One region of the Streptomyces sp. NPDC007872 genome, then DNA from elsewhere that is predicted to be linked to it. Evidence: riboswitches for the same ligand, from Rfam matches in the RefSeq annotation. Region 1 holds a riboswitch; each other region holds the start of a gene.
What was found. A riboswitch is a leader RNA that binds a small molecule or an ion and turns the genes downstream of it on or off. The one in region 1 is predicted to bind cobalamin.
Positions count from the first base shown of each region.

Region 1 (10,064 bases):
CGCGGTCTCGTAGGGGCACAGGACGGTGGCGTCGCTGCGGGCGAAGGCGATGTTCATCAGCGCCTCGTGACGGGTGGCCTCCCTGGCCTCCGCGGAGGTGCGGCCCACCCAGATCGTCTCGCCCACGATGAACGGACGCCCGGTGGCGTTGCGGGCGGCGAAGTCCTGCAGCATCGACAGGATCCGCCCGGGGTTGCGGCCGGCCTGCCGCATGTCGGTCCAGACGACGTCCGGGTGGTCGGTTCCCAGGCCGTCCCGGAGCAGGCGCAGACGCTCGCCGGGCACGGCGGCCAGGACCGGACGGCCCTGGGCGGCGGCGGCACGGACGGCGCCGCCGACGCCGCTCAGGTACTCCTCCTCCGTGGCGTAGAAGAGGACGGGGTGGTCGAAGGCCGCGACGGGGTCCGTGTCGGACGGCGGACGCGTGAACGTCGTCATCGGCCGGTCACCTCCAGACTGTGACCGAGTTCGGGGAAGATCTCCAGCAGGCGTGTCAGCGAGGGCGGTGCTCCGAGGAGCCGGACGGGCGTCCCGGCAGGCCGTCGCGCCGCCGCACGGGCGATGTCGGCCAGCGCCGCGACGTCGAGGTGGTCGAGGCGCGTGAGGTCCAGGTCCACCCGCGGTGCGGGGGAGCCGGCCACGGCGCCCGCGACGCCGGCGGTGACGTGGCGGTTCTCGTACCCCGCCGTTCCCACCAGCCGCAGGCCGGGGCGGTCGGGCAGGGGAGCGACCAGCAGGCCGGGCGTACGGGGGGACGTCCCGGTGGCCCCCATGCGCGTCAGGTGCGCTCCGAGCAGGACGTCGAGGACGTCCGGGGGCATCAGGCGCCGGTCGTAGAAGCACCACGCCGTCAGGGGGAGGCGGGCGAAGACCTCGTGGTGGATGCGCAGCTCGTACTCGAGCAGGCGCTCGGCGCCGGCCACGTCGCGCGCTCCCCAGGACATCTCCCCGATGGCCCGCAGCCCCGCGTACCCGTCCGTCACGGCCGACGCGACGGCTTCGTGCCATAGGCCGACCATCGCGTCGGGATCGAAGCACGGTCCCGCCAGATAGGTCTCGGCGGCGGTCGTCACCGTGAGCTGACCGCGCCGCACGGCGGAGACGGCGTCGACGCCGTGCCGGGTGAGGGTGCGCATCACCAGGTCGGGCGCGGTGACGTCCGCGAAGTACTGCACCTGCTCGTCGCGCCGCAGTCCCGCACGGACGAAGGCGACCAGCCGCTCGGCCCACTCGGCGTCACTGGAGAACACCACGCTCGAGTGCCCGTCCGCCGCGGTTCGCGCGCCCGCGGTGGCGGATGCGTCACGCATGGGTCCCCTTTCGCCTCTGCCGGTGCGGCCGAATGGGTGCACCGTTCCAGAGGGGCACCTTACAAGCCGTGGCGAGTGCCGCCGTCGGCGCGTGGTGCCGGCGGACGTCTCCCCGCCCCGGCCGCCGACGAACGGGGAAGATGGGGGCAGGGCCGACGGGACGTTCCGGTCGGATCCGGAGGGAGCGGTGAACCAGTGGAGCAGCAGTGGCTGTCGCGGCGGACGCGGGAGGCCGAAGGGGCCGCGGAAGGGGGCTTCGACCTCACGGAGTGCGTGCGCGAGCCGATCCATCTGCTCGGCGGCGTGCAGTCCTGCGGTTCGCTGGTGGCGGTGGACCCGGAGACGGGCGTGATCGAGGTCGCCGCGCGCAACACGGGGACCCTGCTGGGCGTGGAGGCGGTGGACCTGGTCGGCGGGCCGGTGACGCGTCTGGTGCCGGCCGAGGCCTTCGAGGAGGCGGTGCGGGCGGCCGGGGAGGAGGGCGGGGTGCCGGCCGCGCTCGACCTCCCGGACGACGCGACGGTCCCGGACCGGCGGCTCGACGTGTCCGCCCACCGCCGGGACGGGCTGCTGATCATGGAGTTCGAGCCGCGGGGCGCCGCCGACGCCGGGGCGCGCGGGTTCTACCAGGGGGTGCGCCGGGCACTGGCCCGGCTGCGGTCCGCCGGGGACGTGGAGGACTGCTGCCGGGTGGCGGTCCGCGAGGTGCGGACGCTGACCGGGTTCGACCGGGTGGTCGCCTACCGCTTCGACGGCGAGGACGGTCCGGGCGAGGTGGTCGCCGAGGACGTCCGGGAGGACTGGGAGCCCTGGCTGGGGCTCTGGTTCCCGGCGACCGACATCCCCCCGCAGGCCCGGCGGCTGTACCGGGAGAACTGGATCCGGGTGATCGGGGACGTGGACGACGTCTCCGTCGGCCTGCACCCGCCCGTGCGGGAGGCCACCGGCGCCCCCCTGGACCTGTCGCAGGCCGCGCTGCGCACCGTCTCCGGCTTCCACCTGGAGTACCTGCGCAACATCGGCGTGCGCTCCTCCATGTCGGTGTCGGTGCTGCGCGAGGGGCGGCTGTGGGGGCTGATCGCCTGCCACGGTGCGGAGCCCGCGCGGATCACCCCGGAGGTGCGCTCGGCGTGCGAGATGTTCGGCGCCGCGTTCTCGTTGCAGATGTCCGCGATCGAGGAGCGCGAGCGCGCGGACGCGCTCGTGGGGTCCACCGCGCGGGCCGCGGCGGTGGCCGAGGTGCTCGGGGACGGACGCCTCGGGGAGGACCTCGGCGCCGGCGGCGGTCCGCTGACGGACCTGCTGGACGCGGACGGGGTGGTGCTCCGGCGGGCCGAGCACACCCTGGGCGCGGGTGAGCCGTTCGCGCCCGGCCTGCTGCGGGCGCTGGAGGCGCGGGCGCGCACGCTGACGCCGGGCGTGGTGTGGTGCACCGACCGCCTCGCGGAGGAGCGGGAGGAACGGGAGGAGGACGGGCCGGAAGGAGGGGCGGAGGCGGCCGGTCCGGGAGGAGGCGTGGAAACGGCAGCCCCGGGAGGAGGGGCGGAGGCGGCCGGCGGAGGACCGGCGGGGGTGCTGATGGTGCCGCTGTCCGGCTCGGGGGAGTACATCGCCTGGCGCCGCCCGGAGCGGCCGATGCCGCGGCAGTGGGCGGCCGACCCCTCGACGCCGGTACGGGTCGGGCCGCGCGGCGAGCGGCTGACGCCGCGCGGCTCGGGGGCCGTCTTCCGGGCCGTCGTGCGCGGTCGCAGCCTGCCCTGGACCGTCGGGGACCGGGTGGCGGCCAGGGAACTGTGGCGGCTGCTGACCGCCCTGGTCCTGCGGCACGCCGAGGTCCTGGACGCGGTCAACGAGGAGTTGCGGATGCGCAACGTCGATCTCGACTCCTTCGCCCACGCCGCCGCCCACGACCTCAAGGAGCCGCTGCGCGGCATCTCGAACGCGGCGACGTTCGCCATGGAGGACGCGGGGGACGGGCTCGACGCGGTCACGCTGCGGCGGCTGCGGACCATGCAGCGGCTCGCCGGACGCATGGACGAGCTGCTCAACTCGCTGCTGCACTACGCCCGGCTGGGCCGCGCCGGCCTGCGGGTGCGCGAGGTGGAGCTCGGCGACGCCCTGGACGCGGCCCTGGAGGTGGCCGGGCCCCGGCTGGCCGAGCAGCGGGTGGAGGTGGTCCGCGGGACGCTGCCGCGGGTGTGGGCGGACGCCGACCGCCTGGACGAGATCCTGGTCAACCTGCTGGTCAACGCCGCCAAGTACGCCCGGCTGGACGGGGAGCGCCGGGTCGAGGTCACCGTGGAGCGCCGCCCGGTCCCGCCCGCCGGCGACGGCGCGGGCGCGCCCACCGGACCGGAGCGGGTCGTCGTCGTCCGGGACAACGGGATCGGCATCCCGGCGGAGCGGCACGCCGACGTCTTCGACCTGTTCCGCCGTCTCCACGGGCCGACCGAGCACGGCGGGGGGACGGGGGTGGGGCTGGCCCTGGTCAAGCGGATCGTCGAGCGGCACGGGGGCCGCATCTGGCTGGAGGCCGTCCCCGGCGGAGGGACGGCGTTCTACTTCACGCTCGGGGCGTCCGCGCCGGACCCGGCCTGACGCCAGTAGTCGACGGCGCCCTTCAGCACGGTCTGGAAGAGCGTGAAGTTGACCGGCTTGTAGACGTAGCTGTCCGCTCCCGCCGCGTAGCAGGCGTCGACCTCGGCGGGGGCGGTGGAGGAGGTGAAGACCACCACCGTCACCGCGTCCAGCTCCGGCCGGGAACGGATCCGCTCCAGCACCGCCTGTCCGCCCGTCCCGGGCATGTTGAGGTCCAGCAGGATCAGACCGGGGAGGTCCTCGCGGGAGAGCAGCGCCTCCACCAGGCCCTCCCCGCGGTCGGCGAACTCCAGCGCCAGGTCGGGATGGGTGCGGCGCAGCGCGCGCTCGATCGCCTCGGCGTCCTCCGGACTGTCCTCCACGACCAGGATCCGGTCGGGGGTCGTGGGCCGTGCGTCCGTCGCCTCCGGCACCCGGTTCATCGTGCGTCCTCCACGCGTTCCTCAGTCACCCGGGCGATCAGCACCGCGGTGTCGTCGTCGCCCAGGGCACGGAAGGCGGCCGCGCGGGCGATCAGCCCGGCGGCACCGCTCCCGTCGCGGCAGCACTCCCGTACCGCCTCGGGCAGCATGCTCTCGAACATCGTCCCGTCCGCCGAGCGGGCCTCCGTCAGCCCGTCGGTGAACATCACCAGCGCGTCGCCCGGCTCCAGCACGGCCCTCCCCGGTTCGTACAGGGCGTCCGGTACGACTCCCAGCAGCAGTCCGGAGGCCCGGACCTCGTCGATCCGCCCGTCCGCGCGGCGGATCAGCGGACGCGGGTGCCCGGCCGAGGCCGCCTCGACGGCGTACCCGTCGCCGTCCGGCACGAGGACGCCGACGAACGCGGTGACGAACCGCGCGCTCTGCCGCTGCGCGGTCAGCACGCTGTTGAGGCGGCGCAGCGCCTCACCGGGCGGCACCTTGTCCTCCAGCAGGACGCGCAGGGTGTGCCGGGCCAGGCCGGTCAGCGCCGCGGCCTCGGCGCCCCGGCCGCACACGTCCCCGACGAAGAGGGCCAGCGCGCCGTCCCGGCGCACCACGGCGTCGTAGAAGTCGCCGCCCACCTCCAGGGAGTCGTCGGCCACCTCGTAGGCCGCGGTCAGCTCGGCTCCGGGCCAGTCGGGCAGCGCGTCCGGCAGCAGGTGCCGCTGGAGCTGCTCGGTGTTGCGGCGGCGCTGTTCGTAGGCGGTGGTGGTGTCGATGGCCAGTGCCGCCCGGCCGGCCAGGTCGTCCAGCACCCGCAGGTCGACGATCTCGCGCTCGGGGCGGTGGTAGACGAACGTCAGCGTGCCCAGCAGCTTCCCCCGGGCCCGCAGCGGGCTGATGCTCACGGCCCGCACGTTCCGGCCCGGTCCTTCGCCGTGCGGCCCGAACGGGGACGCCTTCAGGGACTCGCCCGCGATCAGGGTGCCGTGCGGCCGGTCCGCCGCGGCTCGCAGGGCCTCGTCCAGCCACGGGTCGTCCGCGGCCACGCCGCGCAGCCAGGGCTGCACGGCCGCCGCCACGTGCACGGTGGCGACCGGCGACAGCCCGCCGTCCGGCCGGCGCAGGTGCACCACGCAGGCCTCCGCGACCGCCGGTACGGCGAGCCGGGCGATGCGCTCCAGCGTCTCCGGCGCGTCGAGGGTGGCGTCCATCTGGAGGGACGCCTCGGCCAAGAACGCCTCTTCGACCCGACGGCGTTCCGCGGCCCTGTGCTCCAGCACCCTCCGGTTGCCGGCCACCAGGACCTCGCTCACCTGGAGCAGCCGCGTCGGCAGGGAGGGACCGGCATCCTGTCGGCGGCTCAGCCCCAGCGAGAAGGACGCCCAGTCGCCGCCCCCGAGCGAGAAGCGGGCCTCCAGGGCCCACCGCGCCCCCGCCTCGGCCAGCAGCGCCGCCTCGGGAGCGAACTCCTCGTCGGCCGCGGTGAGGTCGTGCTCGTACAGCCGCACCGGCGCGCGGCCCCCGGCGCCCTCTCCGTCCTCGGCGGGCGGCCGGGAGGACACGGTCCGCACACTGCCGGGGCGAGGGGTCGTGGTGGCCGCCGTCGCGGCGCCGTCGGCCGTCAGCCGCCGGACGTACCGCAGGTCGCGGCCGTCCCACCTGCTTCCTGCGACGGCGACCACGGCCCGCTCCGCCAGCATCAGGGCGTAGATGTGCCGGGCCATGTCCGTGATGTCCTCGGCGTCCTGCGCGGCTTGCCACATGCGGTGCAGACCGGCGGACCAGCTCTCGGGGTCCACGCCGGTCGCACCCTCGACTCGCCCCACGGTCTCCTCGTTCGCGTTCGCCGTACTGGTCGGGGCTCACGCCCGCCGTCCGGGACCGGATCTCGGGGACTCCGGACGGGCGGCACGTCCCAGCGTACGTCGTCGCCGCGCCCCGGGCGGAAGCCGGGCGGCCGCGCGACTCCGCGGTGGTCCCGGCGCCGCCGCCCGGCCGGGGGAGGGCCGGTTCCGCCCGTCCCGTCAGGACGGGCCGGGCAGCGGTGCGTCCAGGGCGGGCACCGGACGCGGGGTGCCGTCGGCGTCCACGGCGACGAAGGTCAGGAAGGCGGTGGCGACCTCGGTGGCGGGGCCGGTGCTGTTCCAGCGCTCGGAGGTCACGCGGACTCCGACCGTCATCGACGTCCGCCCGGCGCGCTCGAGCCCCGCCTCGACGCTGAGCAGGTCCCCGGCCCGTACGGGGGCGAGGAAGGTCATCCGGTCGACGGAGACGGTGACGGCCGGGCCGTCGGCGTGCCGCCCGGCGGCCGCCGCCGCGGCGTCGTCGATGAGCTTCATCATCACGCCGCCGTGGATGGTGCCGTAGAGGTTGGTGTCGTGCTCGCTCATGATGTGGGCGAGAACCACCCGGGAGTCGTCCGGCGTCTTGGCGGGACGGGGGGCGGGGGCAGGGCTGATGACGGTGGGATCGGCCACGTCAACTCTCCTTCGCGAGTCGCGGCAGGGCTGTTCCGCGCGCACGGGGTGGGGCGCGCGGGCAGCGGGCAGGTCTTCGGACTCGCGGGCACGTCGCGCTGTACGCGACTCCTACTGGCCGTCGCTTCCCAGACCCTTCCCGGGCCCAGTGCGTATGACGGCGGTCGTTCCCACTCACCGCTGCGGGGCAGTCCCGGATTCCCACCGGGTTCCCTCTTACGACGCGTCCCGCCTGGCGGACGGGGCGAACCAGCTACGCGACCAGCCTACGCGGCACTCCACGGAGCGCGGACACTCGTGTGCGAGAGGCCGCCTCCGGAGCATCCCGGCCTTCCGCCGCGGGCCTCGTCCGCCGCCGGGAGGCACGCGCCGTGGGGAGCGGGGCCGGGGCCGTCACCCGGGCGGTGTGTGCTCAGCCGTTGAACCGGTCGGGGTCCGGGCCGGTGCGCTCGTCGCGGTTCAGCGCGGAGATCTCGCCCATGTCGCCCTCCGTGAGCTCGAAGTCGAAGAGGTCGAAGTTCTCCGCCATGCGCTCCGGGGACGACGACTTGGGGAAGACGACGTCCCCGCGCTGCAGGTGCCAGCGCAGGGTCACCTGTGCCGTCGACTTGCCGAGCCGGTCCGCGATGCCCTGGATCACCGGGTCGCCGAGCACCTTGCCCTGGGCGATCGGCGACCACGCCTCCGTGGCGATCCCGTGCTCGGAGCCGAAGGCCCGTACGACGTCCTGGGTGAGGTACGGGTGCGCTTCGACCTGGTTGACGGCCGGCACCACCACGCTGTCCTCGAGGAGCCGGCGCAGGTGCGACGGCTGGAAGTTCGACACCCCGATCGCCCTGGCCCGCCCGGAGCGGTAGATCTCCTCCATCGCCTTCCAGGTCTCCACGAAGTCGCCCCGGCCGGGCAGGGGCCAGTGGACGAGGAAGAGGTCCAGACGGTCCAGGCCCAGCTCCTCCATCGTTCCGTCGAAGGCCTTGAGCGCGTCGTCGTACGCGTGGGCGTCGTTGTTCAGCTTGCTGGTCACGAAGACGTCGCCGCGGTCGAGGCCCGAGTCCCGGACCGCCTGGCCGACCTGCTTCTCGTTGCCGTACATCTGCGCCGTGTCGATGTGGCGGTACCCGGCCTCCAGGGCCGCCAGGGTCTTCTCGCGCGTCTCCTCCGGCGGGATCTGGAAGGTGCCGAAGCCCAACTGGGGGATCCGTACGCCGTTGTTGAGGGTGAGCTCCGGTACTGCGGACACCGTGTGTCTCCTTGTTCGTCGGGGTTCGTAGGGGGTTCGTCGGGGTTCGTCGGGGTTCGTCGGGCGTTCGTCGAGTGCTCTTCGGTGTGCGACGAGGGGCGCCGTACGGCACCGGCCGGTCTTCCTCCGGCATCGGTGCCGACTCGGTTCAGCCGGCGATGCCGCCCAGCTCCGCGTCGGGGGGCAGGACGCGCACCAGCTTGCGGTTGACGAACTCCCGCATGCCGAGTGCGGAGAGCTCGCGTCCGTAACCGGAACGCTTGATGCCGCCGAAGGGCAGGTCGGGCCGCGTGGAGGTCGGGTGGTTGACCCAGACCATGCCGGTCTCCACCCGCTCGGCGACCCGGCGGCCGCGTTCCACGTCCGCGCAGAAGACGGAACCGCCCAGACCGTACTGGCTGTCGTTGGCGAGGGCGACCGCCTCGTCCTCGTCGGCCACCCGGTGGATCACGGCGGCGGGACCGAAGAGCTCCTCCGCGTAGGCGCGCATCCCGGGCTTGACGCCGGTGAGGATCGTCGGTTCGACGAAGGCGCCCGGACGGTCGATCCGGCGGCCGCCGGTGACGAGCTCGGCCCCCTGCTCCACCGTCTCGCCGATCTGTTCGACCAGGCCGACGGCCGCCTGCTCCGACGAGAGGGGGCCCAGGGTGGTCGCCTCGTCCGCCGGGTCGCCGGGCACCAGCGCCTCGAACGCGCGGCGCATTCCCCCGACGAAGTCGTCGTAGACCTCGTCGAGGACGATGAACCGCTTCGACGCCACGCAGCTCTGTCCGGTGTTCGCCATCCGGCCGGCCACCGCGGCGCCGATCGTGCGCTCCAGGTTCTCGCCGTCCAGGACGATGAAGGCGTCGCTGCCGCCCAGTTCCAGCAGGCTCGGCTTCATGTTGCGTCCGGCCCGCTCGGCGACCTGGGCACCCGCCCGCTCGCTGCCTGTCAGCGACACTCCCCGGACGACCGGGCTGTCGATGACGCGCGAGATCTCGTCGTGGCTCACGAACAGGTTGGTGTACGTGCCCGGGGGAGCCCCCGCGTCGCGGAACACCGTCTCCAGGGCCAGCGCGGACTGCGGACAGATCCCGGCGTGCTTGACGAGGACGGTGTTGCCGAGGACCAGGTTCGGGCCGGCGAAGCGCACCACCTGGTAGTACGGGAAGTTCCACGGCATCACGCCGAGGAGGACGCCGAGCGGCTCGTCGACGAGGTACGCCTCTCCCTCCTCGACGTCCAGGGGCTCGTTCGCCGCGAAGCCGGGCCCGTGCTCGGCGTAGTACGACAGGATCGAGGCCGCGAGGTCCACCTCGCCGCGGGCCTCCGCGATCAGCTTGCCCATCTCCTCGGTGAGGAGCCGGGCCAGCGGCTCCCTGCGCTCCCGCATCAGCCCGGCCGCCCGCCCGAGCACCGCGGCCCGATCCGCGATCGGCCGCCTCCGCCACGCCTCAAAGGCGTGACCTGCGGTTTCGAGGACGGAGTCGACCTCCTCGCCTTCGATCACCGGGAACTCCGCGAGGGTCTCCCCGGTGTACGGGCTGACAGTGGCGAACGGGCTCTTGCGCTGCTCCGACATGGAAGCTCCAGTACGGGCGGGTCGGGACACGGGACACGGAAGATGGGGAACGCGACGGTCCATGCGGAATGCCGCGTTCCTTCACTTCCGCCCTGCTACCCGACAAGGGGAGCAGAAAACAATGTAAAACGGATTAAAGGCTCTTTTTCTCGTGGTGGGGCCCATAGGGCCGCGCGGCTCTTCCCGCCCGCTCCGTCACGGCGTGTTCGTGAAGGCGCGGCGGTAGGCGCGGGGCGGCACTCCCCGGCGGCGTACGAACTGTTCGCGCAGGACGGTCGCGCTTCCGTAGCCGACGCGGCGGGCGATCTCCTCGACCGGCAGGTCCGTGGTCTCCAGGAGCCCCTCGGCGCCGCTCAGGCGCGGGCTCCGCACCCAGGCGTGCGGGGTGGTGCCGGTCGCGGCGGCGAAGCGGCGGGCGAAGGACCGTTTGCTCATCAGGGCGCGCCGGGCCAGTTCCGCGACCGGAAG
Region 1 covers NZ_JBIAEA010000003.1:833,923-843,986, reverse strand. Annotated here, with positions in the region: gene ACFYNX_RS14275 (anti-sigma factor RsbA family regulatory protein) at 1-438, opposite strand, end outside; gene ACFYNX_RS14270 (MEDS domain-containing protein) at 435-1,310, opposite strand; gene ACFYNX_RS14265 (ATP-binding protein) at 1,506-3,908, shown strand; gene ACFYNX_RS14260 (response regulator) at 3,869-4,330, opposite strand; gene ACFYNX_RS14255 (PP2C family protein-serine/threonine phosphatase) at 4,327-6,141, opposite strand; gene ACFYNX_RS14250 (acyl-CoA thioesterase) at 6,340-6,792, opposite strand; cobalamin riboswitch at 6,842-7,061, opposite strand; gene ACFYNX_RS14245 (aldo/keto reductase) at 7,205-8,032, opposite strand; gene ACFYNX_RS14240 (NAD-dependent succinate-semialdehyde dehydrogenase) at 8,181-9,596, opposite strand; partial or broken gene ACFYNX_RS14235 (GlxA family transcriptional regulator) at 9,792-10,064, opposite strand, start outside.

Region 2 (10,064 bases), on a different contig from region 1:
TCGCCGACCTGCGCGCGGCCGGCGCCGAGTGGGTGCAGCTCGACGAGCCCGCGCTCGTCCAGGACCGGACCCCGGCCGAGCTGAACGCCGCCGCGCGCGCCTACCGCGACCTCGGCGCGCTCACCGACCGGCCCCGGCTCCTCGTCGCCTCGTACTTCGACCGGCTCGGCGACGCCCTGCCCGTCCTGGCCGAGGCGCCCGTCGAGGGCCTCGCGCTCGACTTCACCGGCCCGGCCGCCGCCCACCTGGAGGGGCTCGCCGCCGTCGGCGGACTGCCCGGGAAGCGGCTCGTCGCCGGTGTGGTGGACGGGCGCAACATCTGGGTCAACGACCTGGAGAAGTCGCTGGCCACCCTCGGCACCCTCCTCGGCCTGGCCGACCGGGTCGACGTCTCCGCCTCCTGCTCCCTGCTCCACGTGCCGCTCGACGCGGCGGCCGAGAAGGACGTCGACCCGCAGATCCTGCGCTGGCTCTCCTTCGCGAAGCAGAAGACCGCCGAGATCACGACGCTGGCCAGGGGCCTGTCGCGGGGAACCGACGCGATCGCCGGCGAACTGGCCGCCAACCGCGCCGCCCTCGCCTCCCGCGCCGGCTCCCCCATCACCCGGAACCCGGCCGTGCGGGCCCGCGCCGGGGCCGTCACCGGGGCCGACGCCCGCCGCTCGCAGCCGTACGCCGAGCGGGCCGCCGCCCAGCGCGCCCACCTGGGCCTCCCGCTGCTCCCGACCACCACCATCGGCTCCTTCCCGCAGACCGACGAGCTGCGCGCGGCCCGCGCCGACCTGCGGGCCGGCCGGACCGACACGGCCGGGTACGAGGAGCGGATCAGGAACGAGATCCGGGAGGTGGTCGCGTACCAGGAGAAGACCGGTGTCGACGTCCTGGTGCACGGCGAGCCCGAGCGCAACGACATGGTGCAGTACTTCGCCGAGCAGCTCGACGGCTACCTCGCCACCCGGCACGGCTGGGTCCAGTCGTACGGCACCCGATACGTCCGCCCGCCGATCCTGGCCGGTGACATCTCGCGGCCCGAGCCGATGACGGTGCGCTGGACCTCGTACGCCCAGTCCCTCACGTCCAAGCCCGTCAAGGGGATGCTGACGGGCCCCGTCACCATGCTCGCCTGGTCGTTCGTCCGCGACGACCAGCCGCTGGGCGAGACCGCCCGGCAGGTCGCCCTCGCCCTGCGCGACGAGGTGAACGACCTGGAGGCGGCCGGCACCTCCGTCATCCAGGTGGACGAACCGGCGCTGCGCGAGACGCTGCCGCTGCGGGCCGCCGACCGCCCGGCGTACCTCGACTGGGCGACGGAGGCGTTCCGCCTGGCCACCGGCGGGGTGCGGCCGGACACCCAGATCCACACCCACATGTGCTACGCCGAGTTCGGGGACGTCGTCCAGGCGATCGACGACCTCGACGCCGACGTCATCAGCCTGGAGGCGGCCCGCTCCCACATGCAGGTGGCCCGGGAGCTCGCCGCCCACGGCTATCCGCGCGAGGCCGGCCCCGGCGTCTGGGACATCCACTCGCCCCGGGTGCCGAGCGCCGGGGAGGCGGCCGCCCTGCTGCGCACCGGCCTGGAGGCCATCCCCGCCGAGCGGCTGTGGGTCAACCCGGACTGCGGTCTGAAGACCCGCGCCTGGCCGGAGACCCGGGCCTCCCTGGAGAACCTGGTCGCCGCCGCCCGCACCGTGCGGGAGGAGCTGTCCGGCTCGTGACGGCGTCCGCCGCCGGGTCCGGGGCCGCGCGCCCCGGACCCGGCGGTCCGGGCCTCAGACGCGCTGGGCGATCTGGATCAGGTTGCCGCAGGTGTCGTCGAGGACGGCGGTGACGACCGGGCCCATGTCCACGGGCTCCTGGGTGAAGCGGACCCCGAGCCCGCTCAGCCGGGCGAACTCGGCGCGCACGTCCTCCACGGCGAAGGAGGCGGCCGGGATGCCGTCCCCGGCCAGGGCGTCCTTGTACGGTTTGACGGCCGGGTGGGCGTCGGGCTCCAGGAGCAGTTCGGTGCCGTCGGGGTCCTCCGGCGAGACCACGGTCAGCCAGCGGTGCTCCCCGATCGGGACCTCCTCCTTCTTCACGAAGCCCAGCACGTCGGTGTAGAAGCGCAGGGCCTTGTCCTGGTCGTCGACGAAGACGCTGGACAGGTGGATCCTCATGGCGTGTTCTCCGGCTTCTCCGGCACGAGCCATCGCGTCGCGATGCGCTCCAGCGGTTCGGTGTTCAGGTCGTGGAACTTGTAGCGCCCCTCGCGCCGCGTGACGACGAGGCCCGCGGCTTCGAGGACGGCGAGGTGCTGACTGACAGCCTGCCGGGACATGCCGAGGCCGTGCCGGGAGGCCAGTCGGGCGCATATCTCGAACAGGGACTGGCCGCTCCGTTCGACGAGCCCGTCGAGGATGAGCCTGCGGGTCGGGTCGGCCAGCGCCTTGAAAACGTCGTCCGTCACCCCGCCAGCATAGGCAAGCATTCACTTGCCTATCAAGTCGAGCGGCCCCGGCCGCCCCGTCACCGCTACGCGCGCGTAGCGTGGGGTACACGTCGGCTCCAAGAGCCCCCTCACCTCCGGAGACCCGCCTGTGTCCAGCGTCGCACCCACCCGCACGTCCGTCGTGGAGTCCCTCATGGAGCGCTTCCCGGGGATTCCCCGGGAGGCCGTGCTCAAGGAGGACCTGCTGCGCGGCGGGGTCGCCTTCGACCCCGCCGCCCTGTCCGGCAACGAAGGGGGCGAGGTGAAGCCGAAGTCGTACTTCATCTTCTCCTTCGACCACCGGACGCTGCCGGAGCTCGGGGAGGCGGCGCTGAACCGCCCGCCGGAGGAGATCGTGCTGACCGGCGGCCCGTACGGGCTGCGGCGCACGGTGGTGTCGGTGCGGGTCAACCCGTCCTCGCCGTACCGGGTCGCGCCGGGCGAGGACGGGGCGCTCGCCCTCTTCCTGGACGGGGCGCGGATCGCGGACGTCGGTCTGCCGCCGATGCCGGAGTACTACCGGCACCCGCTGTCGAACGGCAAGTCCGTGATGGAGGTGGCGCCGACGATCCAGTGGGGCTACCTGATCTACCTGACGGTCTTCCGGGTGTGCCAGTACTTCGGTGCCAAGGAGGAGTGCCAGTACTGCGACATCAACCACAACTGGCGCCAGCACAAGGCGGCGGGCCGCCCGTACACCGGGGTGAAGCCGGTGGACGAGGTCCTGGAGGCCCTGGAGATCATCGACCGGCACGACACGGCCCGCGCGTCGACCGCCTACACCCTGACGGGCGGGGCCGTCACCTCGAAGGTCGGCGGGAAGGACGAGGCCGACTTCTACGGGCAGTACGCGCAGGCCATCGAGGAGCGCTTCCCCGGCCGCTGGATCGGCAAGGTCGTCGCGCAGGCCCTGCCCAAGGAGGACGTGCGGCGCTTCCACGACTACGGCATCCGGATCTACCACCCGAACTACGAGGTGTGGGACCGGCGCCTGTTCGAGCTGTACTGCCCCGGCAAGGAGCGCTACATCGGCCGGGACGAGTGGCACCGCCGGATCCTGGACTCGGCGGAGGTCTTCGGGCCGCGCAACGTCATCCCGAACTTCGTCGCCGGGGTCGAGATGGCGCGCCCCTCGGGCTTCCTGACCGTGGACGAGGCCATCGCCTCCACCCGGGAGGGCCTGCGGTTCTTCATGTCGCGCGGGATCACGCCCCGGTTCACCACCTGGTGCCCGGAGCCGACGACGCCGCTGGGCCGCGAGAACCCGGACGGCGCCCCGCTCGAATACCACCTGCGGCTCCTGGAGGCGTACACGGAGACGCTCCGGGAGAACGACCTCACCGCCCCGCCCGGCTACGGTCCGGCCGGTCCCGGCCGCGCGGTGTTCTCGGTCAGCTCCTTCATGGACGCGCTGACGCCGGAGCCCGGCGAAGGGGAGTGAGGGGGCCCGGCGGTCCCCAGGAAGCGGACGTGGGGGCGGCCGCCGGGGTCCGGCCGGGTCACGACGCTCCTGACCCGGTAGACGTCCGCGATCAGCTCCTCGGTGAGCACCTCGTCCGGCGTGCCGCCGGCCACCACGCGGCCGCCGGAGAGGACCACGAGCCGCTCGCAGTACATCGCCGCGAGGTTCAGGTCGTGCAGAGCGACGACGGCGGTGAGGCGCAGTCCGGCGACGAGCTCCAGGAGGTCGAGCTGGTGCTGGACGTCCAGGTGGTTGGTGGGTTCGTCGAGGAGGAGCTCGCGCGGCTCCTGGGCGAGGGCGCGGGCGATCTGGACGCGCTGGCGCTCGCCGCCGGAGAGGGTCCGCCAGGGCTGGCGGGCGCGGTCGGCGAGCCCGGTGCGGGCGAGGGCGGAGCGGACGGCGGCCTCGTCCGCCGCCGAGGGCGGGGTCCAGGCCCTGCGGTGCGGGACGCGGCCGAGGCGCACGACGTCGACGACGGTCAGGTCGGTCTGGGTGTCGGACTGCTGCTCGACCGTGGCGAGGCGCCGGGCGACGGTCCTGCGGCCGAGTCCGGACAGCGGCTCGCCGTCGAGGGTGACGACCCCGGAGTCGGGGGCGAGGACGCCGGCGAGCAGGCGCAGGAGCGTGGACTTGCCGGAGCCGTTGGGGCCGAGGAGGCCGGTGACGGTGCCGGGGACCGGGGCGATGCCGACGCCGTCGAGGACGAGGGTGCCGCCGGCGGTGCGCGAGACCCGGTCGGCGCGCAGGCCTTCCGTCCCGGGGGGCGTCGGGATCATCGCGTGCTCCTCGTGCTTCGTGTGCCTCACGTGCTTCGTGTGCCTCACGTGCTTCGTGCGCCTCACGTGCTTCGTGCGCTTCGCGTGCGGTAGAGGACGAGGACGAAGGCCGGTACGCCGACCAGCGAGGTGACCACGCCCACCGGGACCTCCTGGGGGTCGAGGACGGTACGGGCGAGGGTGTCGGCCCAGACCAGGAAGACCGCTCCGGCCAGGGCGGTGACCGGCAGGAGCCGGGCGTGTCCGGGGCCCGCGAGGGCGCGGGCGGCGTGCGGCAGGACGAGCCCGACGAAGCCGACGGCCCCGGCGGCGGAGACCAGGGCGGCCGTCAGGAGCGCGGTGACGCACAGGAGGACGAGCCGGGTCCGGACGACGGCGACGCCGAGCGAGGCGGCGGCCTCCTCCCCGAAGGCGAACGCGTCCAGGGTCCGCGCGTGGCCGACGCAGATCACCAGGGCCGCCGCGAGGACCCCCAGGCACACCCACACGTCGGTCCAGCCGGCCCCGGCGAGCGAGCCGAGCAGCCAGAAGAGGACGCCCCGGGTGGTCTCCGCGTCGGCGGCCGTCATCACGACGAAGGAGGTGAGGGCGGAGAAGAGCTGCATGGCGGCGACCCCGGAGAGGACCACGCGGTCCGTCGAGCCGCCGAGGGTGTGGCTGAGCAGCAGCACGAGCGCGAAGGAGCAGACCGCCCCGAGGAAGGCGCCGCCGGTGACGGAGAGGGCTCCCCCGCCGATCCCGAGGACGACGACCGCGACCGCGCCGGTCGAGGCACCGGAGGAGACCCCGAGGACGAAGGGGTCGGCCAGCGGGTTGCGCAGCAGCGACTGCATCACCGCGCCGCACAGGGCGAGGCCGGCGCCGCAGACGGCGGCGAGGAGCGTGCGGGGAAGCCGCAGGTCCCACACGATCCCGTCCCGGATCGGGGAGAGCGCCGGGGCACCCCCGCCGAGGTGGGCGGCGACCGTCGACCACACGTCGGCCACGCCGATGCGGGCCGGGCCGATGGTGATGGCCGCGGCCACCGAGGCGGCCAGGAGCGCGAGCCCGGCCGCCGTCCCCAGCAGGGCCGTCGCTCCCTTCCGTACCGGGGCGGTCGCCGGAGGGACGGGGGTCACTTGGCGAGACCGTGGGAGCGGAGGGCGGCCGCCACCTTCTCGACGGCCTCGACCGTGCGGATCGTGGGGTTGAGCGCCTGGCCGCTGAGGAGGACGTACCGCTTGTTCTTCACGGCCGTCATGCTGCGGGTGACGGGGTCGGACTCCAGGAACTCGATCTTCTTGGCGGCGCTCTCGGCCGACTGCGAGCGGCGGGTGAGGTCGCCGATGACGAGGACGTCGGGGTCGCGGTCGGCGACGGTCTCCCAGTTGATCTGGGGCCACTCCTCCTTGGTGTCGTCGAAGACGTTCTTCGCGCCCAGTTCGCGGGAGACGATGCCGGGGGCGCCGCAGCAGCCCGCCATGTAGGGCGCCTCGGAGTTGGCGAACCAGTAGAGGACCGTGGCGTTCTCGAAGCCGCCGCCCGAAGTCGCCTTCGCCACGCGGCCCTTGAGCTCCCCGACGAGCTTCTCGCCGCGCTCCCGGACCCCGAAGATCCGGGCCAGGTCGCGGATCTCGCCGTAGACCGTCTCCATGGTGAGCGGCCGGACGCGGACGCCGTCGCCGTCGCCGCTGTTGTCCTTGCCGACGCAGTCGGTGGGCGAGAGGTAGGTGGGGACGCCGAGCTGCTCGAACCGTTCGCGGGGCGCCACCCCGCCCTTGCCTAGGGTGTACGTGAAGGAGGCGGCGGCGAAGTCGGGTTCGGTGTCGAGGACCTTCTCGAAGGAGGGGTAGCGGTCGGCGAGGCGCGGGACCCCGGCGTTCTCCTCCTCCAGGCCCTTGAGCACGGGGTCCGTCCAGGTGCCGGTGCCCACCATGCGGTCGGCGAGGCCGAGGGAGAGCATGATCTCCGCCGCGCCCTGGTCGAGGGCGACGGCCCGCTCCGGCGCGCGCTCGACGCGGACGGGCCGTCCGCAGTTGTCGTCGAGGGTGACGGGGTATCCGGTCTTCGCCTCCCCGGCGCCGTCCGCGGGCCGGCCGGGGGCGGGGGTCGTGCCCGTGCCGCAGCCGGTCGCGGTCAGGAGCAGGGCGCCGGTGAGGAACAGCACGGCGGAGCGGACGGGGTGTGCGAGCGGCACGGGACTTCCTTCTGCGGCCACGGCTCATACGCGGAGCCTGTCGTACGGTGCTCCCCGGGCGGGCGTGCCGCCGGGGCCGCCAGCAGGTCTTCGGACTCGGGGTCAGCCGGACGGGGCGCCTTCCCGGGCCGTCGTCGCCGCCCAGTGGCCGATGCTCCGCCCGTCGCCCTCACCGCTGCGCGTCAGTTCCGGTCTCGCACCGGATTCCCTGACCCGTGCACGCACCCGTTCGGGTGCGTACAAAGGTGCGACTGGCCCCGGCACAGTACCACCGGCCCGGGGGCGTGCCCCGGGGCGCGGGGGGCGTCAGACGCGCAGCTCCTTGGCCTCGAAGCGGCCGTCCCCGAGGACCAGGACGAAGGAGACCTGCTGCCCCTCCGAGACGGTCCGGCTCTCGTCCTCGATGTCCTCCGCGCTGAACCAGACCTGGTCCTCGGAGCCGACGGGGACGACGAACCCGTATCCCCCGAGACGGTTGAAGGACTGCACGAAACCCTTGCTCCTGCTTTCCACGGCGGCCTCCTCCTCGGCGTCGGCGACGCGGGCGGGAGTCGTCCCGGCCGGGTGCGGCCGGGTCCGCGTCTCAGGGGAGGTGTACCCCGTCCGCCCGCCCTTCGCCCGTCGGCCGGCGGCCGTGCGCGAGCACCCCGGAGGATCTCGTAGAATCTTCAACAGAGGTCCGGTGCCGAAGATCCCCCGTGTTCGGCACCGGGCCTCGTCGCACGTCCGGGCCGGGACGGGGTACGGCGTCCGATCCGGAACGGGGTACGGCCTCCGGGCCCGGGCGGGGTGCGCCTCAGGCGCCGCCCGGGTACGCGATCCTCGCCGTGATCCTGGCGATGCGCGTCGCCGTCTCCGCCGGGGAGGCCACCGGCTGGACGATGTGGCTGACGGTGAGCCGCACGACCGTCTCGACGGCGAGGCCGCGCGACTCCTCGTCCACGTCGGGCCAGGCCTCGACCGCGTACGCGTGGAGCATCGCCATCGCCGTGCCGAAGACCGGCTCCGTGCGGGTGGTGAGGTAGGCGAGGAGGTCGTCCTCGCCGCCCCGGGCCGCGACCAGGACGCTCTTGATGAGGGGGTTGTCCACGGTCTGCTGGAGCGTGTAGCCGACGCCGGCCGTCGCGGCCTCCTCCAACGCGCCCCGGTGGGCGTCGAGTTCGCGCTCGATGCCGATCAGGAAGCCCTCCAGCTCGCGCTGGACCAGGGCGTTGCCGATGGCCTCCTTCGAGCCGAACTCGTTGTAGAGGGTCTGGCGGCTGATGCCCGCGGCCCGCGCGACGGAGGTCATGCGCAGCCCGCTCCAGCCCTCGGCGGCGACGAGGCGGTAGGCGGCGTCGAGCACCTGCTCGCGCAGCAGGGAGCGGACGCTCTCGCGGAAACGTGTCATCGTGGCCCACCTTATCCACCGGGAACCGCCCGGAGGAGGGGCGTGCGAGGGGGTCTCGGGCGCGGACGGCTTCTGTTCGGGAGGGACGGGAGGTTCCGTTCAGGAGGGGCCGAGGAAGCTCCGGTACCACTCCGCGTGACGGGCGAACCCCTCGGTGAAGGCCGGACCCGGGTCGCGGCCAAGGTCCCGCCAGGTGCGGTCGTCGGCGAACCAGTGGTCGGTGGCGAGCATGTCGAGGTGGTGGAGGGCGAAGGGGTGGGCCGCGAGGAGGGCGCGCGCCTCGGCGATGTCCACCGCCGGGCCCCGGCGCGGTCCGGCCCGGTGGGCGAGCAGCTCCTCGCCCGCCGCGAGGAGGTCCGCGACCGGCACCGGTTCGGGGTGGTCGACGTGGTACGGGCCGGCCTGGGTCCGGGGCGAGAGCGCCGCGCCGAGCAGGACGCCCGCCAGGCTGTCCGCGTCGATCAGGGAGTGGCGCGAGGCCCCGCCGTCGAGCGGACCGGGCAGGGCGCCGAGGAGCTTGACGAGGCCCGGCACCATCTGCCGGTCCCCGGCCCCGTATACGAGGTGGGGGCGCAGGACGGTCCCGCCCGCCTCCGTGACGTGCCGCTCGCCCGCCGCGCGGGTGCGGCTGGTCGCCGAGGCGGGGGCGATCGGCAGGGTGCCGGGGGCGGCGCCGCGGAAGGGGCCGCGGCCGTGGACCGAGGCCGTGCCCAGGGCGACGATCCGGCCCACCCCGGCGCGTACGGCGGCGTCGACCAGGGCCCGGGTGCCCTCGTCGTTGACGGCGCGGGCCGTCTCCTCGTCGCCGCCGATCGCGGAGGCGCAGTGGATCAGCACGTCGACGCCCTCGCAGGCCCGGCGCAGGGAGTCGGGGTCCCGGAGGTCGCCCCGGACGGTCTCGACCGCCGGAGTCCCCTGCGGCCCGGTGGCCGGGACGTCGAGCGGGCGGCGGGCGAGCAGGCGTACGTGCCCGGCCTCCGCCGTCGTCATGGCGGCGGCCGTCACCCGGCCGCCGATGAATCCGGACGCGCCGGTGATCAGGATGCGGAGGCCCATCGTGCGTTCCGGGTCAGCCCGCCGACCGGGCGGCGGGGCCGAGTCCGGCCACCGCCGGCTCCCGGGACGGGGAGGTGAGCGTGCAGAGGAAGACGGGCGTGCCGTCCTGGTGGCCGGTGATCCGGACGGCGGTCGCCGGACCGGCGGCGGTCAGGACCTCGGCCTCGATCCAGCAGGGGCTGTCGAGTTCCACGTAACGGGAGAAGGAGAGCTCCATGGCGGCGGGGAGGTAGGCGGTGTCGCCGGTCGCCAGCATCGCCGCCTGCCGGGCCGCTTCGAGGAGGAGCATCCCGGGGACGTGGTCGTTCGGGCGGCGGAAGAGCGTGGGGTGGGCGGTGTTGATCCGCAGTTGCCACCGGTCGGGGCGGTCGCCGGGGCCCAGGACGACGTCCTTGGGGTCCTCGCGGCCGACCAGGCGCGGGTCCACCCCGGGTATCAGGGGGACCGGGCGGCCGAGGGCCGCCATCCGCTCGCCCCGCATCCGGCGGTACGCCGGGCCCGGGGTGCAGCGCGCCGTGCTGTCGCCGGTGGCGACCCGCCGGCCGTCGCGGGTCATGACGACGCTGGTGCGCAGGCCGCGCACCCTGCCCGCGCGCAGCTCCAGCTCGGGGAAGGAGATCTCGGCGACGATCTCCGACGAGGGTCCGTCGAGGGCGAGTTCGGCGGGATCGGCGGTGTAGTTCAGCTCCCACATGACGAACTGATCCTCCACGGGTACCCCGAGTTCGGCGTGA
Region 2 covers NZ_JBIAEA010000007.1:437,268-447,331, forward strand. Annotated here, with positions in the region: gene metE (5-methyltetrahydropteroyltriglutamate--homocysteine S-methyltransferase) at 1-1,718, shown strand, start outside; gene ACFYNX_RS25925 (VOC family protein) at 1,773-2,159, opposite strand; gene ACFYNX_RS25930 (metalloregulator ArsR/SmtB family transcription factor) at 2,156-2,449, opposite strand; gene ACFYNX_RS25935 (radical SAM protein) at 2,625-3,911, shown strand; gene ACFYNX_RS25940 (ABC transporter ATP-binding protein) at 3,824-4,708, opposite strand; gene ACFYNX_RS25945 (FecCD family ABC transporter permease) at 4,771-5,826, opposite strand; gene ACFYNX_RS25950 (ABC transporter substrate-binding protein) at 5,823-6,884, opposite strand; cobalamin riboswitch at 6,969-7,094, opposite strand; gene ACFYNX_RS25955 (cold shock domain-containing protein) at 7,191-7,397, opposite strand; gene ACFYNX_RS25960 (TetR family transcriptional regulator) at 7,681-8,274, opposite strand; gene ACFYNX_RS25965 (NAD-dependent epimerase/dehydratase family protein) at 8,374-9,330, opposite strand; gene ACFYNX_RS25970 (ScbA/BarX family gamma-butyrolactone biosynthesis protein) at 9,344-10,064, opposite strand, start outside.
Region 2: linked by a shared signal. The riboswitch ahead of ACFYNX_RS25950 (ABC transporter substrate-binding protein) and the one ahead of ACFYNX_RS14250 (acyl-CoA thioesterase) in region 1 are both predicted to bind cobalamin.

Region 3 (10,064 bases), on a different contig from region 1:
GCGATGCGGGTGGAGAGCGCCCGCGCCTCGGGGGAGTCGAAGGGCAGCTTGAGCTGGAAGAAGACGTCCTGGAGGCCCATGGCGCCCAGGCCGACCGGACGCCAGCGGGAGTTGGAGCGGCCCGCCTGCTCGGTCGGGTAGAAGTTGATGTCGACGACCCGGTCGAGGAAGGTGACGGCCGTGCGGACGGTCTCGTCCAGGCGCTCCCAGTCGATGTCCGAACCGACCACGAACGCGCCGAGGTTGACCGAGCCCAGGTTGCAGACCGCGGTCTCGCCGTCGTCGGTGACCTCCAGGATCTCCGTGCAGAGGTTGGAGGAGTGGACGGTGTGGCCGGGCTCGGCGGTCTGGTTGGCCGTCCGGTTCGAGGCGTCCTTGAAGGTCATCCAGCCGTTGCCGGTCTGGGCCAGGGTCCGCATCATCCGGCCGTACAGGTCGCGGGCCGGCATCGTCTTGCGGGCCAGGCCGGCCGCCTCGGCCCTGCGGTAGGCGGCGTCGAACTCCTCGCCCCACAGGTCGACCAGCTCGGGCACGTCCGAGGGGGAGAACAGCGACCACTCGGCGTCGGCGTTCACGCGGCGCATGAACTCGTCCGGGATCCAGTGCGCCAGGTTCAGGTTGTGCGTGCGGCGCTGGTCCTCGCCGGTGTTGTCGCGGAGCTCCAGGAACTCCTCGATGTCCGCGTGCCAGGTCTCCAGGTAGACGGCGGCGGCGCCCTTGCGGCGGCCGCCCTGGTTCACGGCGGCGACGGAGGCGTCGAGGGTCTTCAGGAACGGCACGATGCCGTTGGAGTGCCCGTTGGTGCCGCGGATCAGCGAACCGCGGGCGCGGATGCGGGAGTACGAGAGGCCGATGCCGCCCGCGTGCTTGGAGAGGCGCGCGACCTGGTGGTAGCGGTCGTAGATGGAGTCCAGCTCGTCCTGGGGGGAGTCCAGGAGGTAGCAGGAGGACATCTGCGGGTGGCGGGTGCCGGAGTTGAAGAGCGTGGGGGAGGACGGCAGGTAGTCCAGGCGGCTCATCAGGCCGTACAGCGCGGCCACCTCGTCGAGCGCGCGGACGCTGTCGTCCTCGGCCAGGCCGCAGGCGACGCGGAGCATGAAGTGCTGCGGGGTCTCGATCACCTTGCGGGTGATCGGGTGGCGCAGCAGGTAGCGCGAGTAGAGGGTGCGCAGGCCGAAGTAGCCGAAGCGGTCGTCGCCGGCGCGGTCGATCGTGGTGTCGAGGCGGTCGGCGTGGAGCGCGACGAACTCGGCGGTGCGGTCGGCGATCAGGCCCTCGCGGTGGCCGACGGCCACCGAGGAGGAGAAGTTCACCGAGCCCTGGGAGGCGGCCTCGTCCGCGATGGTGATGGTGAGGAGCCGGGCGGCGAGCCGGGAGTACGCCGGGTCCTCGGCGATCAGACCGGCGGCCGCCTCGGTGGCCAGCTCGCGCAGCTCCGCCTCGTCCGCGGCGGCGCTGCGGCCGCGGAGCGCGGCGGCGGCGACCCTGCCGGGGTCGGTGTCGGGGAGATCGGCGGTGAGGTCGGTCAGGGTCCGCAGCAGTACGGTCCCGGGGCCGTCGCTCTCGACCGCGGAAGCCTCGGCCGAAGCCGGATCGGCGGGCGCGATGGTCACGTGGGGGCTCTCCCTCGCTCGGCTCGGGGCCTCGGCGGGGGAGGGCGGACGGGCGGGCGTCCAGGCATGACGCGCCGCGTCCACCGGCCCACTCCGCGAGGCCCGGACGTCTGTGGCACCCGGAACGGAAGGACCGGGCGCGCTGTCGGCAGGTGTTCGGACTCACCCCGGACGAAACCGCACGAAGTACACCGTTGCGGGACAGTTCCGGATTCGCGCCGGATTCCCCTGCGTCGACAGCGAGGACGAGCATACATGTGGGGGGCGCCACTCGTGGCACCCCCCACATGTTGTGTCGCCCCCTGGACGGGACTTGGGCTCAGAAGTCCAGGGAGTAGGTGCGCAGAGAGTGATCGGGGATGGGCTCCCAGTCCCGGTGCGGAGTGCGGACGAAGCCCATCCGCTCGTAGATCCGGTGCGCCGCGGCCATCTCGGCGCCCGTCGAGAGCACGATCCGGGCGCACCCCGGCAGGGCCCGCGCCCGGTCGACACAGGTCCGTACGAGCGCCTCCCCGATGCCCCGGCCGCGGGCCTCCCGCGCGACCGCGAGCATCCGGAACTCGGCCTCGCCGGGCACGGCGATGTCGGCCCACGGGGTGCCGCCCCGGGCGAAGGTCACGCCGCCGACGATCCGGCCCGCCGCGTCCCGGGTGTCCTCCGCGACGAGGACCTCGCTCTCGCGGGCCCGGCGCGCCGTGTCCCGCAGCAGCTCCAGATAGGAGTCCTCCGCCCCGTGCGCCAGCAGTCCGTCGTCCAGGTAGGTGCGTCCGGTCAGCTCGCCGAGCACCTCGTACTCCTCGGGCCGTACGGCCCTGATCGTGAAGTCCATGGGGGAAGTGTGCCTGCCGGTGACGCGACGGGGCCCGGGGCCTCCTGGTGGAGGTCCCGGGCCCTTTCCTGCGGGTGGCGTCAGTGCGTCGGCGCGGTGACCTTCTCCATCTCGACCTGCACGCCGGGGTCGCCGGCGTCGGCCGTGTAGTCCGACGGGGAGGTCTCGTCGACGCCCTCGGGGGCCTTGAGGGCCTTGAGGACGAAGGTGAGGACCACGGTGACCAGGACGTTGAGGACGAAGGCGGTGAGGCCGATGTAGCCGATCTCGCCGATGCCGGGGATCTCGGCGGAGGAGCCGCCGAAGTGCTTCTGGGTCGGGCTGGCGACGCCGTAGGCGGCGACCGTGCCGTAGACCATGCCGACGGCCCAGCCCGCGAGCAGCGCCCAGCGGTGGAACCAGCGGGTGAACAGGCCGCCGACCAGGGCCGGGAAGGTCTGGAGGATCCAGATGCCGCCGAGGAGCTGGAAGTTGATCGCGACCGTCTTGTCCATGGTGAGGACGAAGGCGAGCGCGCCGACCTTGACCAGGAGCGAGACGATCTTGGAGACCTTGGTCTCCTGCGCCGGGGTGGCGTCCTTCTTGATGAAGTCCTTGTAGATGTTCCTCGTGAAGAGGTTGGCCGCGGCGATGGACATGATCGCGGCCGGGACGAGCGCGCCGATGCCGATCGCGGCGAACGCGACGCCCGCGAACCAGTCGGGGAACATGGTCTCGAAGAGCTGCGGGATGGCGAGCTGGCCGTTCTTCACCTGAATCCCGGCGGCGATCGCCATGAAGCCCAGCAGCGCGAGCAGGCCCAGCATCAGGGAGTACAGCGGCAGGATCGTGGTGTTGCGGCGGATGACCTCGCGGCTCCGGGACGACAGCGTCGCCGTGATGGAGTGCGGGTACATGAAGAGCGCGAGCGCGGAGCCGAGCGCGAGCGTCGCGTACGTCCACTGGCCGGCCTCGCCGGGGACGAGCGCGCCGCGCGGCTTGCCGGTCGCCGGGTTGGTCTGCGCGTACGCCTCGCCCGCCTTGGCGAAGATCTCGTCGAAGCCGCCCAGCTTGATCGGGATGTAGATGATCGCCACCGCGATGACGATGTAGATCAGGGTGTCCTTGACGAAGGCGATGAGCGCGGGGGCGCGCAGGCCCGAGGAGTACGTGTAGGCCGCGAGGACGCCGAAGGCGATGAGCAGCGGCAGGTCCTTGACGAACCAGTGGGTGTCCTCGCCGCCGCCGACGCCCATCACGTCCAGGACGGCCTGGATGCCGACCAACTGGAGCGCGATGTACGGCATGGTGGCGAGGATGCCGGTGACCGCCACCGCGAGCGACAGGCCCTTGGAGCCGAAGCGGCCCCGGACGAAGTCGGAGGTGGTCACGTACCCGTGCTTGTGCGAGACCGACCACAGGCGCGGCAGGAAGGTGAAGATCAGCGGGTAGACGAGGATGGTGTACGGCACGGCGAAGAAGCCGGCCGCGCCCGCCGCGTAGATGGCCGCCGGGACGGCGACGAAGGTGTACGCGGTGTAGAGGTCGCCGCCGAGCAGGAACCAGGTCACCCAGGTGCCGAAGGACCGGCCGCCCAGGCCCCACTCGTCGAGGCTGTGCTCGTTCTCGGCCTTGCGCCAGCGCGCGGCCAGGAAGCCCATGACCGTGACGGCCACGAAGAAGAAGACGAAGACGCCGAGCGCCACGCCGTTCACGCCGTCCTTCATCGCGCGTCACCCCCCTCGCGGGACCGCTGGTCCCGCTGCCACAGCTTGTACGCGATCATGGTGAGCGCGGTGGAGACCAGCACCCAGAGCATCTGGTACCAGTAGAAGAAGGGGATGCCGGCGAAGAGGGGTTCGACCTTCGCGTAGGAGCCCACCCAGAGCATCGCCACGAACGGGGCGACGAGGCAGAGCGCGATCACCACCCGCAGGGGGGTGATGGTCGGTTGTTTCCCTTGTGCCACTTCTGACATGGCGATTCCGTCCCCTCGCTGATCACCTCGGTAATGCTGGGGAAATCTAGGGGACGCGTCCGCTTCATGGAACCCCCGTCCGCATAACGGATGCGTTTTGTCGGAAGCGGTCCTCTTTGGTCGTCCGCGGTGCCGAGGGACGGGAATACGACATTCCCGGAAACGCGAAACGGCCGCACCCGCCGGGGGCGCGGCCGTCGCGCGGGATGCGCGTGGTCGCTCAGTCGTGGGGGCGCCGGAGGCGGGCCACGAACTTGTACCGGTCGCCGCGGTAGACGGACCGCACCCACTCCACCGGCTCGCCCTGCGCGTCCAGCGAGTGGCGGGAGAGCATCAGCATCGGCAGGCCCACGTCCGTACCGAGCAGGCCGGCCTCGCGCGGAGTGGCGAGGGAGGTCTCGATGGTCTCCTCGGCCTCGGCGAGGTGCACGTCGTAGACCTCGGCGAGCGCGGTGTAGAGCGAGGTGTACTTGACGAGAGAGCGGCGCAGGGCCGGGAAGCGCTTCGCCGACAGGTGGGTGGTCTCGATCGCCATCGGCTCCCCGCTGGCGAGCCGCAGGCGCTCGATGCGGAGCACCCGGCCGCCGGCCGAGATGTCGAGCAGCCCGGCGAGGGTGTCGTCGGCGGTGACGTAGCCGATGTCGAGGAGCTGCGAGGTGGGCTCCAGGCCCTGGGCGCGCATGTCCTCGGTGTACGAGGTGAGTTGCAGCGCCTGGGAGACCTTGGGCTTGGCGACGAAGGTGCCCTTGCCCTGGATGCGCTCCAGGCGCCCCTCGACGACCAGCTCCTGGAGGGCCTGGCGCACGGTGGTGCGGGAGGTGTCGAACTCGGCGGCCAGCGTCCGCTCCGGCGGGACGGGCGTGCCGGGCGGCAGGGTCTCGGTCATGTCGAGCAAGTGCCGCTTCAGCCGGTAGTACTTGGGCACGCGCGCGGTACGGGTGGGCGTCCCGCTCTCTGTCTCCGTGCTGCCCGCGTCCGTGGCCATGGCCTGCCTTCCCGACTCCTGTGCTGTTGCCGTCACCGGCTCCTCCGTCTGTCGCGGCTCACATGGTGGCACGCTTGCCGTACCACCACGGTTTCTCCTGCCGATCCGTGCCGCTCCGGTGGGGCGTCGGCGGACCGCCGGCGAGGAGGAGTCGTTCCCTGCTTCTTATACACCGTGATATCCCCCGTTGGTCTAGGCCATTCCGGCCGAGAGGTGAGAGGCTTCTTCCGGCGGAACGGAGGGGATCCTCCGGTCCGCCGGGGCGCGCACGGCGTCTCGGGGAGGGCGGCGACTGGCGTGAATCCGGCGGTCGTGGCCGGGTGTCGACCAGATGTCGGTCCGATAACGGACGCCCTTACCCGTCTTGCGCACCCTTGACACCCAAAAAGGTCTAGGCCAAGCTCCGAGTACTGGTCTAAACCATTAAAGACCAGGTCCCAGCCCCACGAGCATTACCCGACGTATGTCTTCGCGCGGTGGGCAGGGGGGTTGCAGGCATCCCTGAGGAGGGTGGCGTGAAGCGCAAGCTCATCGCGGCGATCGGCGTCGCGGGCATGATGGTCTCCATCGCTGCATGTGGTTCCGACAGCGACAAGGCCAAGGACGGCGACAAGGGCACGGCCGGGGGCAACAAGAACCTGACCGTCTGGGTCATGGACGGCTCGGCGCCCGACGCCTGGATGGCCGAGGTCAACAAGGCGTTCGAGGCCAAGCACCCCGGCGTCAAGGTCAAGGTCGAGAAGCAGGTCTGGAACGGCATCCAGGAGAAGGTCACCACCGCCCTCTCCGAGGACACCCCGCCGGACGTCCTGGAGCTCGGCAACACCCAGACCGCCGGCTACGCGGTCACCGGCGGTCTCGCGGACCTGAGCGGCGACAAGGCCACGCTCGGCTACGACGGCTGGAACAAGGGCATGGTCGCCTCCAACGAGTTGGACGGCAAGCTCTACTCCGCCCCGTGGTACGCCGCCAACCGCGTCGTCATCTACGACAAGGCCGCCTTCAAGAAGGCCGGCGTCACCCCGCCGAAGACCCGCGCCGAGTGGATCGCGGGCCTGAAGAAGCTCAAGGCCTCCGACCCGAAGTCGCAGGCGATCTACCTGCCCGGCCAGTCCTGGTACGTCCTCGCCGGTCTCATCTGGGACGAGGGCAGCGACCTCGCGGTCAAGGACGGCGACAAGTGGAAGGGCAACCTGTCCTCCCCCGAGGCCGTCAGCGCCATGAACTTCTACAAGGAGCTGGCGTCCTACTCCACCGCTCCGAAGGACAAGGACGAGGCGACCCCGCAGCAGTCGACCGACGTCGTTCCCAAGGGCGGCGTGTCGTCCTGGATCGGTCTCGGCTGGGAGGCCGGCGGCGCGATCGACGCCATGAAGAAGGCCGGCAAGACGGCCGACTTCGGCTACTTCCCGATCCCGGGCAAGACGGCCGACAAGCCGGGCTCCGTCTTCCTCGGCGGCTCCAACCTCGCCATCGCCGAGCGCTCCCAGAACAAGGAGCTCGCGAAGGAGTGGCTGGCCCTGGCCGCCGGCAAGGAGTACATGACGAAGTACGCCGCCGCCACCGAGGGCGCGCTGCTTCCGAACACCGACGCCGCGCAGTTCAAGCCGGCCGCCGGCTCCTTCGCCGAGGCCATGGCCGCCTCCTCCGTCTCCGGCAAGGTCACCCCGGTGACCCCGGGCTGGGCGAACGTCGAGACCGCCCCGAACCCGATCAAGGACTACATGAGCAAGGTCCTGAAGGGCGAGGACGCCAAGGCCGCCGCCGAGGCCGCCGACAAGGTCATCAACGAGCGCATCAACCAGCAGTGATCCGCGACCCCGGTGGTGCGGCCGTGCGACACCGGCCGCACCACCGGGGTTCCGCAGCGACCAGTGGCCCGCTCCCCAGGGCCGCGACCCGGTGGGCGCGGGAGCCCCAAGACCGCGAGGAATAAGACCATGACCGTGGACTCCCCGGGGACGGCGGCCGCCGTCACCCAGGACGCGCCCGGAAGGGCGGCAGGGACGTCTCAGACTCCCCCGCCGGCCTCTTCCGGCCCGAAGGAAGTCCTTCAGCCCTCGCGCGGGAGACGCTCCCTGCCCAGCGGGCTGCTGCCGTACCTGCTCGTCGCACCGGCCCTGCTCACCATGGCCGGACTGCTCCTCTACCCGTTGATCCGCAATGTGATCCTCTCCTTCCAGTCGCTCAACCGGAAGGAGTTCATCACCCGCGAGACGGTGTGGACGGGCTTCGACAACTACACCAACCTGCTGGGCGACTCGCAGTTCTGGACCGTCGCCCTCCGCTCCGCCGTCTTCACCGCCGTCAACGTCGTGCTCATCATGGTCATCGGCACCGGCATCGGCCTGCTCCTCGACCGCCTGGGCAAGAAGATGCGGCTGGTGCTCTCGCTGTCCCTCGTCCTCGCGTGGGCCATGCCGATCGTCGCCTCCGTGACCGTCTTCCGCTGGCTCTTCGACGAGCAGTTCGGCGTCGCCAACTGGATGATGCGCACGCTCGGCTTCTCCGGCTACGAGCAGCACAACTGGTTCGAGACCGGCTTCTCGACCCTCACCATCTCCCTGATCCTGCTGGTCTGGGGCTCCATCCCGTTCGTCGCCCTCAACATGTACGCCGCCCTGACGACCGTCGGCACCGAGCTGTACGAGGCCGCCAAGATGGACGGCGCGAGCGGCTGGCGGACCTTCTGGGCCGTGGTCTTCCCGAACCTGAAGTCCTTCTTCATGATCACCACGTTCCTGGAGATCATCTGGATCTTCAAGGCGTTCACGCAGGTCTACGCGATGAACCTGGGCGGCCCCAACCGCGCCTCGGAGACCCTCCCCGTCTTCGCCTACATCGAGGGCGTCGGCCAGTTCCACTACGGCGTCGCCGCGGCCATCTCGGTCCTCACGATCGTGATGCTCGTCGCGATCATGTCCTTCTACTTCCGCCTGATCCTGAAGGAGGAGGACGAGCTGTGAGCGCCACCGCCCCCGCCCCCGCCCCGCAGAACGCCGCCGCCCCGCTGGGCGCCCCGGCCTCCGCCCCGCAGAAGCTGCGCACCCGCAAGAAGCTCACGGCCGGCGCGGTCGTCAAGAACGTCGTCGCGCTCGTCGTCGCGGCCGTCTTCGTCTTCCCCGTCTACTGGATGTTCTCGTCCTCGCTGAAGCCGCAGCACGAGATCCTGACGAAGGACCCGGTCTTCTTCTTCAAGCCGACCCTGGAGAACTACGGCACCTCCACGAGTGTCGACCTGTTCTGGACCTACGTCCGCAACAGCCTCACCGTCACCCTCGGCGCCGTGCTCCTCGCCCTCCTGGTCGCCCTCGCCGCGAGCTTCGCGCTCGCCCGGATGAGGTTCAGGGGCCGCAAGGGCATCATCCTCGTCGTGATGATGGCGCAGATGGCCCCCTGGGAGGTCATGGTCATCGCGATGTACATGATCTCGCGCGAGAACGACCTCCTGAACAGCATCCCGATGCTCACCGCGATCTACTTCGTGATGGTCCTGCCCTTCACCATCTGGACCCTGCGCGGCTTCATCGCCGCCGTCCCGGTGGAGCTGGAGGAGGCCGCCCAGATCGACGGCTGCACCCGCGGCCAGGCCTTCCGCAAGGTCATCTTCCCGCTGCTCGCCCCGGGTCTGATGTCGACCTCGATCTTCGGCTTCATCACGGCCTGGAACGAGTTCGCGATGATCCTGATGCTCAACAAGGACCGGGAGTCGCAGACCCTGACCCGCTGGCTGACCGAGTTCCAGACCGCCTTCGGCAGCGACTGGGGCGCCACCATGGCCGCCTCGACCCTCTTCGCGCTCCCCGTGCTGATCGTCTTCATCTTCGTCCAGCGCAAGGCCGTCGGCGGCATGACCGCCGGCGCGGTGAAGGGATAACGGATCCCCATGACGACACTGGTACACGGCTCGGACACCCTGACGCGTGACGCGCTCACGGTCCTCCAGCCCGGCTTCGTCGGCACCACCGCCCCCGACTGGCTGCTCCGCCGCATCGGCGAGGGCCTGTCGTCGGTCGGCCTCTTCGGCCGGAACATCGTCACCCCCGAGCAGCTCACCGCGCTCACCGCGCAACTGAGGGCCGAACGGGACGACGTCCTCGTCGCCATCGACGAGGAGGGCGGCGACGTCACCCGCCTGGAGGTCAAGCAGGGCTCGTCCTTCCCCGGCAACTACGCCCTCGGCAGCGTCGACGACGTCGAGCTCACCCGGGCCGTGGCCCGCGAGCTCGGCCGCCGGCTCGCCCAGTGCGGGGTGGACCTCAACTGGGCCCCCTCCGCCGACGTCAACTCCAACGCCGAGAACCCGGTCATCGGCGTCCGGTCCTTCGGGCCGGACCCGGACCTGGTCGCCCGGCACACCGTGGCGTACGTCGACGGCCTCCAGGGCGTCGGGGTCGCGGCCTGCACGAAGCACTTCCCCGGACACGGCGACACCAACGTCGACTCGCACGACGCGCTGCCCCGGATCGATGTGGACCTCGCCACACTGCACGCCCGTGAGCTGGTGCCTTTCCGCGCGGCCGTCGCCGCGGGTACCAAAGCGGTCATGAGCGCGCATATCCTTCTGTCCGCGCTCGACCCGCACCGCCCGGCCACCCTGAGCCCGCAGATCCTCACCGGTCTGCTGCGCCAGGAGCTGGGCTTCGAGGGGCTGATCGTCACCGACGGCATGGAGATGCA
Region 3 covers NZ_JBIAEA010000001.1:755,907-765,970, forward strand. Annotated here, with positions in the region: gene ACFYNX_RS03035 (ribonucleoside-diphosphate reductase subunit alpha) at 1-1,613, opposite strand, end outside; cobalamin riboswitch at 1,743-1,883, opposite strand; gene ACFYNX_RS03040 (GNAT family N-acetyltransferase) at 1,933-2,442, opposite strand; gene mctP (monocarboxylate uptake permease MctP) at 2,523-4,148, opposite strand; gene ACFYNX_RS03050 (DUF3311 domain-containing protein) at 4,145-4,399, opposite strand; gene ACFYNX_RS03055 (GntR family transcriptional regulator) at 4,620-5,384, opposite strand; gene ACFYNX_RS03060 (extracellular solute-binding protein) at 5,900-7,195, shown strand; gene ACFYNX_RS03065 (sugar ABC transporter permease) at 7,325-8,350, shown strand; gene ACFYNX_RS03070 (carbohydrate ABC transporter permease) at 8,425-9,261, shown strand; gene ACFYNX_RS03075 (glycoside hydrolase family 3 protein) at 9,271-10,064, shown strand, end outside.
Region 3: linked by a shared signal. The riboswitch ahead of ACFYNX_RS03035 (ribonucleoside-diphosphate reductase subunit alpha) and the one ahead of ACFYNX_RS14250 (acyl-CoA thioesterase) in region 1 are both predicted to bind cobalamin.